DNA from 3 places in the Pseudoalteromonas sp. C2R02 genome. Region 1 is predicted to be linked to each of the others. Evidence: predicted binding sites of a transcription regulator. Region 1 holds the regulator's gene; each other region holds the start of a gene.
What was found. Region 1 encodes MetJ, which represses methionine synthesis genes. Its sites were predicted from a motif close to TAGACGTCTAGACGTCTA; they were not measured.
Positions count from the first base shown of each region.

Region 2: the regulator MetJ is predicted to act here: its motif matches at 3,672-3,689, upstream of KO527_RS07100 (methylenetetrahydrofolate reductase).
Region 3: the regulator MetJ is predicted to act here: its motif matches at 1,858-1,875, upstream of metA (homoserine O-succinyltransferase).

Region 1 is NZ_JAHKQC010000026.1:148,080-152,876, reverse strand. It holds gene KO527_RS09260 (methyl-accepting chemotaxis protein) at 1-626, opposite strand, end outside; gene KO527_RS09255 (NADP-binding protein) at 713-1,504, shown strand; gene metJ (met regulon transcriptional regulator MetJ) at 1,598-1,924, opposite strand; gene metB (cystathionine gamma-synthase) at 2,172-3,347, shown strand; gene metL (bifunctional aspartate kinase/homoserine dehydrogenase II) at 3,433-4,797, shown strand, end outside.
Region 2 is NZ_JAHKQC010000023.1:35,860-40,656, reverse strand. It holds gene KO527_RS25850 (diguanylate cyclase) at 1-469, shown strand, start outside; gene KO527_RS07105 (M16 family metallopeptidase) at 542-3,460, opposite strand; gene KO527_RS07100 (methylenetetrahydrofolate reductase) at 3,728-4,684, shown strand.
Region 3 is NZ_JAHKQC010000027.1:117,258-122,054, forward strand. It holds gene KO527_RS09750 (DUF294 nucleotidyltransferase-like domain-containing protein) at 1-1,116, shown strand, start outside; gene KO527_RS09755 (3'-5' exonuclease) at 1,117-1,782, shown strand; gene metA (homoserine O-succinyltransferase) at 1,941-2,888, shown strand; gene KO527_RS09765 (homocysteine S-methyltransferase family protein) at 2,929-3,984, shown strand; gene metH (methionine synthase) at 4,000-4,797, shown strand, end outside.

The sequences.
Region 1 (4,797 bases):
TTAATATCTTCAATCATGTCAGCGATTTTGTTTAACTGAAGATCAACACCAGCAACCCCCACTAATTTGTTATTTGGACTATAAACTGGTTGTTGAACAACTGCAGAAACATTACCCGTTGTTAAATCAACTGATAAAGCGCCAACGTAAAGGCTATTAATTTGCATGGCTTCTTGCCACCAACCTCGTTTATAGGCGTAATAGGGCTGGCCGTTATAGAAGGTGGTTCGCTCATTTTCTTTAAAATACTCACCCGTTATGCCTGAGGCAAAAAATGCAGATAAAATATTATCGTCATTGCCACTAATACGTACCATATCTTGGTTTACAGCATCATAACCGTCGGCAAGCGCTAAATCACTTTCTCTGGCTGTCCAATTTTCAAACCAGTTAACTAAGTATGGATTTGTTACGAATGTTTCTACAATCTTGCCATATTGAGCAAAATAAGATTCGATGGATTGTTGTTCTGATTGTACATATTGTTTTGCTTCACTCTCGATTGAGCTACGAGATAAAGAAGCAATATGATTTACTAAAAAGAATGAAGCCATTATAAGTAGCACAGCAATCGTGCCACCAATCAAAAAGAGAATTTTTTTTCGAATAGATAAGTTTTGGATCATAATTAACACAACAGTACAACGAGAATTAGATAGTGGTAATATAATCATATATCCCTTAAAACTGCTAGTATATTGATGGAATGTTAATGGAAAATAAGCCCGTAAATGTTGTTATTTTAGGTTCTGGGTGGCTTGGTAGTAAATTAAGTACCAATTTACAACAGATTGGAGTTATTACTCAAGAGACTTGCCGCTCAAAAAAATTAGCAAATGAAAAGCAGATTCATTACTTTAATGTAAATAATCAAAATGACTTAGAGCACAATATTAGTTTAGAGGAAGCATATTGGGTGTGTTGTATCACACCAAGAGATAACTATATCGAGAGTTTAAACCAGGCGATTGATCTTGCAATAAAACTTAAAATGAAAGGTTTTTTATTATGTTCTTCAACGGGTATTTATCCAAATGCATCAGTTGAATATAATGAATTAAGCACATTAACTTTAGTTACAGAGCGCCAAAAGTTGCTTAATCAAGCAGAGCAAAAAGTATTACAGTTAGCTGATTTAGGTAAGGTTGTACGTTTAGCTGGGTTAATTGGTCCTAAACGTCATCCTGGTAAGTTTGTGTCTGGTAAACATCTAAGAAGTAGCGCTTTGGCGGCGGTTAATATGGTTCATCAAACAGATGTAATGGCTGGTATTATTTGTTTATTAAAACAATGGCAAACACCAAAACAGCTTTTTAATCTAGCCAGTCCTGATCATCCAACAAAACAAGAATTTTACCAACAAGCCTGCTCACAATTAGAAGTAAAAGCCCCTACTTATTCGTTAAATACGGTTGAGAATAGAATTATTGATGGTAGCAAAATAACTCAATTAGAATTTGAATATCAATATACGTGCTTATTTAAAGCCATGGAAAATTGCTAAATCTGAATTATCCGCATAAAAAAGCCAATTAAAATTAATTGGCTTTTTTATTATATGGACTTAATATTTTACTTTAGCTAAAGCTGAAAATAATTAATCTTCATCTTCCATAAAGGGTAATTCTAAACCCATTTCAGTCATTATCTTTTTAACTTCAGCTGGAATGTGATCTGGATTATCTTTTTTCAGATCTTCATCATTGGGTAGTGGCTGTCCAGTAAATGCATGTAAAAATGCTTCACACAGTAATTCACTGTTTGTTGCATGACGCAAGTTATTTACTTGTCGACGTGTTCTTTCGTCAGTAAGTACTTTTAAAACACTTAATGGAATCGAAACAGTTATTTTTTTAACTAACTCTGATTTTTTACCATGTTCTGCGTATGGGTGAACATATTCACCATTCCATTTTGTTGCCATATACTTAAATTGCCTTTTATTCAAACCGCGCTTTTGTTGTCGAGCTAAATTATACTAATCTGACTAGTCTAATAGAACTACTTTATGTAATTTTAATTGTTTTATTGACTCGAAATTTTATCTATTTATCTAAGATAGTCAAATTTAAGATGTTTAGCTATTTAGATGGATAAAAGTTTTGACTTCCCAAACTTATTGAATTAACCTTTTAGACGTCTAAACATCTAATTGGTTGTAGGTATTAAAAATGACTCAAGTAAAAAAAGCAACAACAGCTGTAAGAAAAGGCATCGAAGCAGATAAGCATCACGGTGCAGTGGTTCCGCCTCTTTATTTATCAACTACTTATTCATTTGCTGACTTTGATAAAAAGCGTGCTTACGATTATGGACGCAGCGGCAATCCAACAAGAGACATTCTTGCTGAAACTTTAGCTGAATTAGAAGGTGGAGAAAAAGGCATTATTACTGCAACAGGAATGGCTGCAGTGCATTTAATTACACAACTATTATCATCTACAGATACTTTAGTGATCCCACACGACTGTTATGGTGGTAGCTACCGTTTATTCACAAGTTTAGAAAAACGCGGTTTATTAAAATTAAAAATCGTTAACTTCACATTAGATGCAAGTTTTGATGAAATTCTTAATATCAAACCCAAAGTTATATGGATAGAAACACCAAGTAACCCGTTATTACGTTTAACAGATATCAGTAAAGTGGTTGCAACCGCTAAGCAGTGCGGCGCTTTAGTGGCTGCCGACAATACATTTTTATCACCTGCATTACAAAATCCAATGGAATTAGGTGTAGATATTGTTGTGCATTCAACAACTAAATACATTAATGGGCACTCTGACGTTGTTGGCGGAGCTGTAATCGCTAAAACAGCAGAGTTAGGTGCTGAGCTTGCTTGGTGGGCAAATAATATCGGTATTACAGGTGCGCCTTTTGATAGCTACCTGACTTTACGTGGTATTCGCACATTAAATGTGAGAATTAAACAGCATGAGCTAAATGCGATGGCTGTTGCTGAGTATTTAGAAAAAAGCCCATATGTTGAACAAGTATATTACCCAGGTTTAAAATCTCATCCACAACATGAACTCGCTAAAAAACAACAAAAAGGTTTTGGCGGTATGGTGAGTTTTGATATTAAAGGTGATATTAACGACTCAGCAAAATTCTTAACAAGTGTTGAGCAATTTACTTTAGCTGAATCCTTAGGTGGTGTTGAAAGCCTAATTTGTCATCCTGCAACTATGACTCATGCAGGTATGGATGCAACCGCAAGATTGGAAGCCGGCGTGGGCGATACAATGATCCGAGTTTCAGTGGGAATTGAAGATGTTCAAGATTTAATAAATGATTTAGAACGTACTTTTGAAGCAACAAAACCCGGTGTAGGTTCAAAATCTTAAGAATCTAAATTACACTGTAAATGATATAAATATTGCAAATGTTAAGTGCTTAACTTCTGCTAATGAAGCTATTTGGTAAATTGAAATGAATAAATCAGTACATAAATTTGGTGGCTCTAGCCTAAGTTCTGCAGCGCGATATCATGCGGTAGCGAATATTATAATTAGTCATTGTCAATTAGGTGACTCAATTGTAGTTTCTGCTGCAGGTAAAACGACAAATACACTTGTTAAGCTATGGCAGTGTTATCAGCAAAATGATGCACAAGGCATTTGCGATGTTGTTAAATTATTAAAAAACCATCAAGTAGAATTGATAAGTGAACTGTTAATTGATGAGCAACAAGTTCATGCGTTAGGTAAATTAAATATTGAGTTAGATGCAATAACTCAATTAGCACAACAAAATAAGTTAATAGAAGCACAGCTTTTAGCGCATGGTGAAGTATGGTCTTCAAGGCTATTAGCGCAATATTTAACGCAGCTAGATTATAAAGCACACTCTTTTGATGCCAGAGATTTACTGTTATTAAAAGATGGTCAGCTTCAGCATGACACTAATCAAAAAAGTTGTGAAGTTTTAAATGCACTGCAATTTAATGTAGTGACGGGTTTTATTGCTAAAGATATTGATGGTGAAACTGTTACTTTAGGGCGAAATGGTAGTGACTATAGCGCAACATTAATCGCGCGTTATTGTAATGCGCAAAGTGTGACTATTTGGACTGATACCCAAGGTGTTTACAGTACTGATCCAAGAAAAGTTAAACATGCTATAAAATATTCAAAAGTGTGCCGAGAGCAAGCAAACCTATTGGCAAGATTAGGCAATCCTGTACTACATGCTAAAACATTAACCCCATTAAAAGAAACCGATATTAAGCTAGTTGTTAGAAGCAGCTTTGATAGTCATAGTGGTGGTACTGAAATCGTTAAAAAAGGTAGCGCAAAACAAAAGCACTTTTTAACAACTTTAGATAATCATGACTTGGTGAAAATAGAAGAATTAGCAGATGGAGAGATTGGTGAGCTAAGCCAACTTATTCAGCATAGTTTGCATCACTTTGACCTTGATGGTGATACTTATTTATTAATTCCGGCATCTTATACCCATACAGTGATTAATCATTTATCAGGGCGTGCAAATTTAATTGAATCTAACTTGTTTGGTTTAGGAATTGTTTGTCCAAACTCAGTTGCACAGCAATTAACAGAGCAAGCAAGTAAACTGCTGCAAAAATATAATATTAATGTGCGTTTTGCCTTTTCTCAAAAAGACCTTTTAGGCAATGAGTATGGTTTAGTATTATGTGAGCAAGCTTTTGATACGGATTTATTAACCGTATTACATGATGAATTGATCAGTGATTCACAAGAATTAGCTGTTATTGTTGCAGGTTTAGGCAATGTAGGCGCAACCTTTATTGAGCAGTTAGAACAGCAACTAATA
Region 2 (4,797 bases), on a different contig from region 1:
GACAGATCATCTAACTGGCTTATATAACCGCCACTTTTTAATGCCATTTGTAGAAAAAGCCCTGATGCTCGCTAAACGACAAAACCATGACGTCAGCTTAGTTATGATTGATTTAGATAACTTTAAACCTATAAACGATCAACTTGGACATGATGCAGGAGATGAAGTACTGATCGCTGTCGCCAATATATTGCAAGCTTCAACACGTGTAGAAGATATCGCAGTGCGACTAGGTGGTGATGAGTTTTTAATGGTGCTGCCTTATTGTAATTTAGCGCAAGCAAAAGAAAAAGCAGAAAGTGTTCGCAAAAAAATTGAACAAATAATAATAAAAAATGCTTCTGTATCAGCAAGCTTTGGTGTGTCATCTAGCCAAAATGATTGTTTTGAGTTTAATGAATTATTAGCAAGTGCAGATAAAACAGTATATTTAGCTAAAAAGTATGGCCGTAATCGCGTAGAAAACTAATCAATAAATTGTTACATAAAAAAGCCCATTATAATATATATTGCAATGGGCTTATCTTAAAAACTAAAAAGTTTATTTAAAAACATCATCTATTGCTAATACTTCAATATTCTTTTTAGGAATACTCAGTTTATAACTTTCAATGATCTTATCTTCAGCGACAAGTTCAGCTGGTTTATCAGTATTATATTTTAACGGTGAAACCTGCTCAGACGCTAAGCGTTTTTGCATATCTTTACCATCACCCGTGATAAATACGTATTGAATATTATCAGTTTGTAAGTTCTCTTTTATTACACGGTTTATATCTGCAACTGTTAGAGATTCTAATTGTTTACGTACATAAGATACAAACTCATCCGTTTTATAGAACTGGCTATCGAGCGCATAACCTAACTGTTTATCTTGGCTAGCAACCATTTGTGGCACAAAGTTAGTTAAGAAATTACGAGTTGCTTCAAAACTTTCTTGAGTCATACCTTCTTTTATTAAGTTGTCTAATTCAAATAAAGCAGTACGTGTTGCAAAATGAGCATCATTATTTGAACGTAATGGTCTTAGCCAAATTTGGAAGATTTGTTCAGAGCGCCCTAAATTAGCATCTGGTTTTGTTTGATACATACCACGAGGGAAATATTCAATATAAGAATAATCACCATAGTTCATACCACGCGTTTGACGAATTCTTTGATATAAGAAGCTATTAGAGCTTCTATGCTCACCAAAATATGAGCGTACTAACCAAAGTGCTGTCCAGTCTTTATCACTACGTATGGTATCAATCGGGAAACCAAACGATACCGCTGTCGATTTAGCTGATTTCTCTACGATAGTTGCATGATGTCCTACAAGTTCGGGTGCATCAGCAACCTTTAGGCGAGTTTCATCGCCTTTAGGCAAGCTCATTAAATCAGTAAACATGTCTTGTTTCAGTTTTTCAGGCATGGCACCTGTAATACCAACATTTAATTTAGCTTGCGTTAACTCTGCTTTATAAAAAGCCTTAACATCAGCGAGTGTTATCGCTTCTAAATCAGATAAGTCACCATAGTTATAACTTTCATAAGCATGATTTCTATAAAGCTTAGAATAAAGCACCTCTTTACCTAACTCTTCATCATTAGAGGCTTTTAGACCTGCTTTAATGCCATCTACCATCTCTTTTTTGATGCGTTTAAAGTCATCTTCACGCCAGCCTGGGTTCAATAATTGGTCGCTAATTAATGCGTACCAAGTATCAGCTTTGTTTTTATGCACTCGGCCTGAAAAAGATATCATCTCTTTATCTAACTGAGCAGAAAAGCTACCCGCGAGTGGATACATAGCTTTTTTGATCTCTTTATAACTACGAGACTCTGAGCCGCCTTGTGAAATCATGTTAGCAGTTAATGCAGCTAAGCCTTTTTTACCTTGTGGATCTGCAGCCGCACCCGTGTAAAATAAAAAGTTAACATCAACTAATGGTGAGTCATTTGTTTTATCTAATACATTAAAGTGACGTTCTGTTGATTTGTTATTTAAAGCCGTTACTGCGGTATTTAAATCAACTTCTTTTTCAAAACCTGATACAGACTTCAAGTCAGACATAGTGACAGTTGTACGACCAGAATCTACAAAATACTTATTTGCAATATCTTTAATATCTTTTGCAGTAATCGAATCAGAGCTTGCATAAAGTTGGTTAATCACTTCAGGATCACGCTCAAAATGCATATACCTGGCAAGCGTAGAAGCAATAGATTGTGATGAATCTAAGCCATTAATAAAACTATATTTTAAATTAGACTTTAAGTTTGCAAGCTTATCAGCGTCAACAAGTTCAGTACGCACTTGCGCATATGTTTGGTTAACTAAATCTCGTGCTACCGCTAAATCAGACTCTTTATCTACCTTCACAAAAACGTGTAATAAGCCTTCATCTTTGGTTTCTGGATTATAAGTAAACATTTGGCTGGCAATTTGTTTTTCTACTACTAGCTCTTGATATAAATCTGAGTTTTCAGAAAAATAAAGTTGAGAGATTAAATCTAAGCCCGCTCTGTCTTTTTGCTTAGGCTGCCAAGCAGTGCCTTTGTAAGACACTAATAACCAATGACCAGGTAAACCATCATTTTTTTCGTGAATATATTTAGGCGCAGTTTGTTTAGGCTCTGCTGGTACTAAAGCATCTACGCCCTTTGCTTGCCACTGACCCCAAGTTTGTTTAACTAATTGCATAGTTTGAGCAGGGTCTACATCACCTACAATCACTAAAGATACATTTTTTGGCACATAGAAATTTTCAAAGAACTTTTGCCCGTATTCCATTTGATCTGGCATTGCTTGAATATCTTCAAAAAAACCCATAGTAGTATGTTTGTATGTATGGGTATCAAATGCTTCTTTACGTACAGCTGATAACAATTTACGAATTGGGCTTGCATTATTCTTTAAATATTCGCCTTTAACCGTTTGAGCTTCTGTTCTAAATTGCTCTTCTGTATAAGATAAATTTTGAAAGATATCAGCTTCTATTTCTAATACTTTAGCTAAATGCTCTTTTGAAAAGTTTAAATGATAGTTTGTATAGTCATTTGTTGTATAAGCGCGGTTATCAACACCTGAGTTTTTCAAAATATCTGAATAGACTTCTTGCGGATATTTTTCTGAACCTTTAAACATCATATGCTCAAAAAAGTGAGCAAAACCTGTTTTGCCAACTTCTACTTCATCACGAGAACCAACAGATACTGGAATTTGTAATGACACAACGTCCGGGTAATCAGTTTTAACTACCATAACCTTTAAGCCATTTGATAACTCTTCTAATACATAATCTTGTGCAAAAACTTTATTGTTTGACTTCTGAGTGGCTTTCACACTTGTTGTTTGTTCTGATGAAGCCTGTGCAGAGTTGTCATTATTATCACGATTATTTGCATCAATATGGAATACACAACCCGATAACGCCATAGACACAGCCATTGCAGATGCCAGTAATTTAAATTTCATTCATTTCCCCTGAACTTTTATTATATGAAATACTAATTGAACTAAACTTTATTAGTATCAAACACCGTCATTATGCTAGAGCAATATTTTCTAATCGAGTAAATCCGATGAATAACGTGAAAAAATGTAAACAGTAATTACTATGCCATCAAAGCATCAACTTGAATTTAATTCAAGCCAAATGAAAAAGACTCAACAAAAAAAGACTATCTAGACGTCTAAATGGCTGCTATATTTAATTCCTAAGATAATTACGGTGGAAAAAAAATGGCTTTATCATTAAAACAGAAAATTCAAGACCCAAAGCAAGGTGTATATCTGATCGGTACTACTCCACCAAAAATGGGCACTGATAAAGCACAACTAGAAACCATTGCTAATAAGCTATTAGCGCGTTTACATGAAATTGAATACGATGGTGTAATAATTTACGACATTCAAGACGAAAGTAGCCGCACTGCAGTGCCACGCCCTTTTCCATTTAGAAAAACAGTTGACCCACGTGAATATAGTCAGCTTATCAGCCAATTATCTGAATTAGACGTTATTACCTATAAAAGTGTCGCGCAACGTGATGAAGCTGAATTTAATGCTTGGTTAGATGAGACAGCTGAAAAATATAAACTTAAGAACATTGTTTTAGTAGGTAGTCCTTCTTCAACTGGCGATATCAAGCTAAGTCTGCCAAATGCGTACAAAGCGTTAGGTGAACATAAAAGTAATACATTTTTAGGTGGTGTTACTATTGCGGAACGCCACGCAAGTAAACGTAACGAACATGAGCGTTTATTAGAAAAAATTGATCAAGGCTGTGAATATTTTATTTCTCAAGCTGTTTATAACGCACAAGAAACAATTGATTTGATCACAAGTTACTCTAGAAGCTGCCGTCATAAAGGTATTTCTCCAAAACGTATTATTTTGACTTTCACGCCTTGTGGAGGTGAGAAAACCCTAGATTTTATGAAGTGGTTAGGTATTTCAGTGCCTGAAGCAACTAAATGGCGTATTCTAGATTCGAATGATTCTTTAAATGAATCCATTAGGATCTGTCGTGACAACCTAAACCAAATTTTACAAAGCTGTGCGCACTTAGATGTGCCATTAGGTTTAAACATAGAAAGTTTAACTAACCGTAAAGAAGAAATTGATGCATCAATTAATCTTTACCGTTTATTAAAAGCAACTATGGAATTAAACCTAGCTGAGAAACAAATCGCTTAAAGATTTAAACGATCCCGTCTGTGAAAGGCTTAACATTATTGTTAAGCCTTTTTTTTCTTTTGAGATATAAAATATGTAGAAACAATTTCGTATTTCAACTTGTTAGTAAAATC
Region 3 (4,797 bases), on a different contig from region 1:
CATTTACCAGTATTAGATGAAAGTTTTAAACCTTTAGGCATGCTTACCAGTACCGATTTATTAAGGCAGCAAAAATCAGACCCAGTGCAACTGATTGGTCGAATATATAAAGCGAATAGCACAATAGATTTAAAACGTTATGCAATGGAAATACCTGAGCTATTGCAAAGTTTTTCTCATAAAGTAGAAGACATTAGCATTATAGGAAAACTATTAAGCAGCTTAACGGATGCGCTAACTGCGCGTTTAATTATTTTATATCAAGAGCAGTTTGGTCATGCAGAAGTCCCCTTTAGTTGGATTTGTTTTGGCTCACAAGCGAGAGAGGAGCAAACTTTACATTCAGATCAAGATAATGGCTTATTATTGCCTGATAACTTAACGCCAAATCAAGATTCATATTTTAAAAGCATGGGGGAATTTGTTTGTGAGCAGCTTGCATTATTTGGTATTAAATCTTGCCCAGGTAATATTATGGCAAGTGCACCGCAGTGTCGCCAAAGTATTGATAGTTGGGTTGCAAAGTTTTCGCACTGGATCAAAAGCCCATCACCTAAAGCACTGTTAAATTGTAAAATATTTTTTGATATTCGCTTTGTGGATGGTTCTACTGAACTTTTTGATTGTTTTATGGATAAACTAGAAAGCATCACCAAAGATCAGCTGTTTTTTGCCAGTATGGCGACTGATATCAATAATAACTCAGTTCCCATAGGGTTATTTAATCAATTTAAATTAGAGAAAATTAAAGAGAAAAACAAAGATAAACATAAGTATTTAGACTTAAAAAAACGTGGCGTTGTGATCATTAATGATATTGTGCGTTTGTATTCCTTAAATCATGCTATTCGTGCATCTAATACCCTTGAGCGTTTAAATGCATTAGCTAAGATATCGCATATTAATAAAACCGATATTTATGATTTAAAAGATTGTTGGCGGTATTTAACGCAATTGAGGTTACGCACACAAATCAATCAAGAAGGTTTACCGAGTAACTGTATTAATCCAAATAAACTGACTTCGATGGAAAAACATCAATTAAAAGAAGCTTTTTATTTGATAAAACAAGCACAGCAAGCAGTCGCTTTTAAATTCGCTCGGGGTAGTTTATAAATGGGAGTTGCTCAAAAGGTCATTCAAACAATAAAAGAGTTTTTGATACCGAATAATCATTTAACATTGCTTCACAAACAAAATTGTTTGCATGCAGATTATTTAGTCATAGATTTAGAGTTAACAGGCTTGAACCCTAAAGAAGATGAAATAGTGTCAATTGCTTGGTTGCCGATAAAAAATCAAAGGATTTATGTTGGTCAGGGTGAACATTTTATTAACTCTCAAGTCAGTTGTTTAAAACAAAGTCCGATATTTCATGGGATCAATCAACAAGCGGTGCAAAGCGGGCAACCATTGACTAAGGCATTGCTAAAGCTCGTATCATTATTAGATAGTGTTGTTTTCGTATTTCACAACGCTGAACTCGATTGGGCTTTTTTGCAAAAAGCTTTTATAGAACATGGGATCATATTTTCTACTGAGCAATATAAATCAATTATAATATTAGATACCATGAAAATTGAGCATAAACGCTTGTCTAGGCTAAGTCATGACATAAGCTTCGATGCTTTAAACTTGGAAAAATGTAGGCATAGATATAATTTACCCGATTACTCAAACCACAATGCATTAACTGATGCGATGGCCACAGCTGAGTTATTACTGGCGCAAATTAATCATATCAGTAGCGGCAAACCATTAGCCGTTAAATCTTTATTGTAGTGCACTGTCTTTTTATTAAATCAATACGACCATTGAAACTATACTGTGATCAAATATATTTATTTTAATTATATTTGGACGTCTAAACATCTAGAGCTTGATAATTCTAGCTATCCGTTCATAATAGCGCAATAAGTTTACTTGTTTGGAGATTTTTTATGCCTATCACGGTACAAGATCAGCTACCTGCCATAGCTGCTCTTCGCAATGAAAATGTATTTGTTATGCCGCAAAGTCGTGCAAAAACACAAGAAATTCGCCCAATGCGTTTGGCTATTTTAAATTTAATGCCTAATAAGGTAGAGACCGAAGTTCAGTTTATTCGACTTCTGGCAAATAGCCCGCTACAAGTAAATGTCGATTTATTACGTTTAGATACGCACAGAAGTAAAAATACCTCAGAGCAGCACTTAGACACTTTTTACCGTTATTTTTCTGAAATCAAAGATAATAATTATGATGCTTTAATTATAACGGGTGCGCCTTTAGCGCATTTAGAGTATGAAAATGTGGGTTATTGGCAAGAGTTAGAAGTTATTTTGGATTGGGCTGAAAGCCATGTTACTTCAACTTTATTTTCTTGTTGGGCAGCTCATGCAAGTTTATTTCATCATTACGGTTTAAAACGAGAGCTTAAAAAAGATAAATTATGTGGTGTCTTTAAACATCAATGTTTTTCTGAGCATGGTGCATTAACACGTGGTTTTGATGATGACTTTTTAGTGCCTCATTCTCGTTATGGCAATATATCTTTAGAACAAATTGCAACTGTACCCGAGCTTGAGGTATTGGCGGGTTCCGATAAAGTTGGCGCATATTTAGTTAAAAACCAATCTGGTAGCCAAGTTTTTATAACAGGGCACCCTGAATATGAAGCGGACACTTTAGCGGGAGAATATGCCAGAGATGTTGCCAAAGGCGCCGATGCTGCTATACCAGAAAATTATTTTCTAAATGATGACCCTAAAATTGAGCCATCAAAAACTTGGCAAAGCCATGCATTTTTATTATTTTCAAATTGGTTAAACTATTATGTATATCAGACTACGCCTTATGATATAAAGCTTATTAGCCAAGATGTCAGAACAAACAATTATGCAGAATAAATTAACGTACCGTCGCCAAATTAGTAGTAAGGATTAACTCATGCCTAATAAACTTGAGCAGTTAAAAGCAGCATTAGAACAACGTATTCTCATTTTAGATGGTGCTATGGGCACCATGATCCAAAAATATAAGCTTGAAGAAGAAGATTATCGTGGTGAGCGTTTTGCTGATTGGCATATTTTAATCAAAGGCAATAATGATTTATTAAGCCTGACTCAGCCAAAAATAATAGAACAAATTCACCGTGAATATTTAGAAGCTGGCGCAGATATAATTGAAACCAATACATTCAATGCGACCACTATTTCAATGGAAGATTATGAGATGGCAAAATTTAGCCGTGAAATTAATCTTGAATCTGCAAAGTTAGCCCGTAAAGTTTGTGATGAAATACAAGCGAAAGATCCGTCTAAACCGCGTTATGTAGCGGGTGTATTAGGTCCAACCTCTAAAACCTGTTCTTTATCGCCAGATGTAAATGATCCCGCATTTAGAAATATTACATTTGATCAGCTGGTGGAAGCCTATATTGAATCAACTTTAGCACTGATTGAAGGTGGTGCCGATCTTATATTAATAGAAACTATTTTTGATACCTTAAATTCTAAAGCGGCAGCATTTGGTGTTGAAGAAGCATTTGAGCAAGCGGGTGTCACTTTACCTGTTATGGTATCTGGTACTATCACAGATGCCTCTGGACGCACTTTATCTGGGCAAACAACAGAAGCCTTTTATAATTCAATTCGTCACATCAAACCTATCTCTATTGGGTTAAATTGTGCTTTAGGTCCTGATTTACTGCGTCAATATGTCGAAGAGCTTTCTCGTGTTTGTGAAACTTATACCTCAGTGCACCCTAATGCAGGTTTACCAAATGAATTTGGTGAATATGATTTAGAAGCAGATGAAATGTCAGTCGAAATGGTCGATTGGGCAAAGTGTGGCTTTATTAATATTGTAGGTGGATGTTGTGGTACAACGCCTGAACATATTAAAGCTTTTGCTGATGGTGTAAATGGTATAGCTGCGCGTAAACTACCTGAATTGGAAGTTAGAATGCGTTTGTCAGGCCTTGAAGCCTGTAACCTAAATTAGTGTGAGAAGTAAATAATGACACAACAAATAGCTGTTTTTACTAATGTAGGCGAAAGAACAAACGTAACCGGATCTGCGCGGTTTAAGCGTTTGATCATGAATGAAGAATATGAAGAAGCTCTAAGTGTTGCCCGTGAGCAAGTAGAGAATGGCGCGCAAGTTATCGATATCAACATGGATGAAGCCATGTTGGACTCAAAAGCTGCCATGGTGAAGTTTCTAAACTTAATCGCTGCAGAACCTGATATCTGTAAAGTGCCTATTATGGTTGATTCCTCTAAATGGGATGTAATTGAAGCTGGCTTAAAGTGTATTCAAGGTAAAGCGATTGTTAACTCTATTTCTTTAAAAGAAGGTGAAGATAACTTTAGACACCAAGCAAAATTGATTAAACGTTTTGGTGCTGCTGCTGTTGTGATGGCATTTGATGAAACTGGGCAAGCTGAAACTGAAGATCGCAAATTTGATATCTGTAAACGTGCTTATGATATTTTGGTTGATGAAATTGGTTTTCCACCAGAAGATATTATTTTTGACCCAAATATTTTTGCTGTCGCGACAGGCATTGAAGAGCATGATAATTATGCGGTTGAATTTATTGAAGGAACACGTCGTATAAAACAAGGTTTACCACACTGTAAGGTGTCAGGCGGTGTATCAAACGTATCGTTTTCTTTTCGTGGTAACAACCCAGTACGAGAAGCAATTCACTCTGTATTTTTATATCACGCAATAAAAGCGGGTATGGATATGGGCATAGTAAACGCCAGTCAATTGGCTGTTTATGATGATATTCCATTGGAGCTCAGAAAT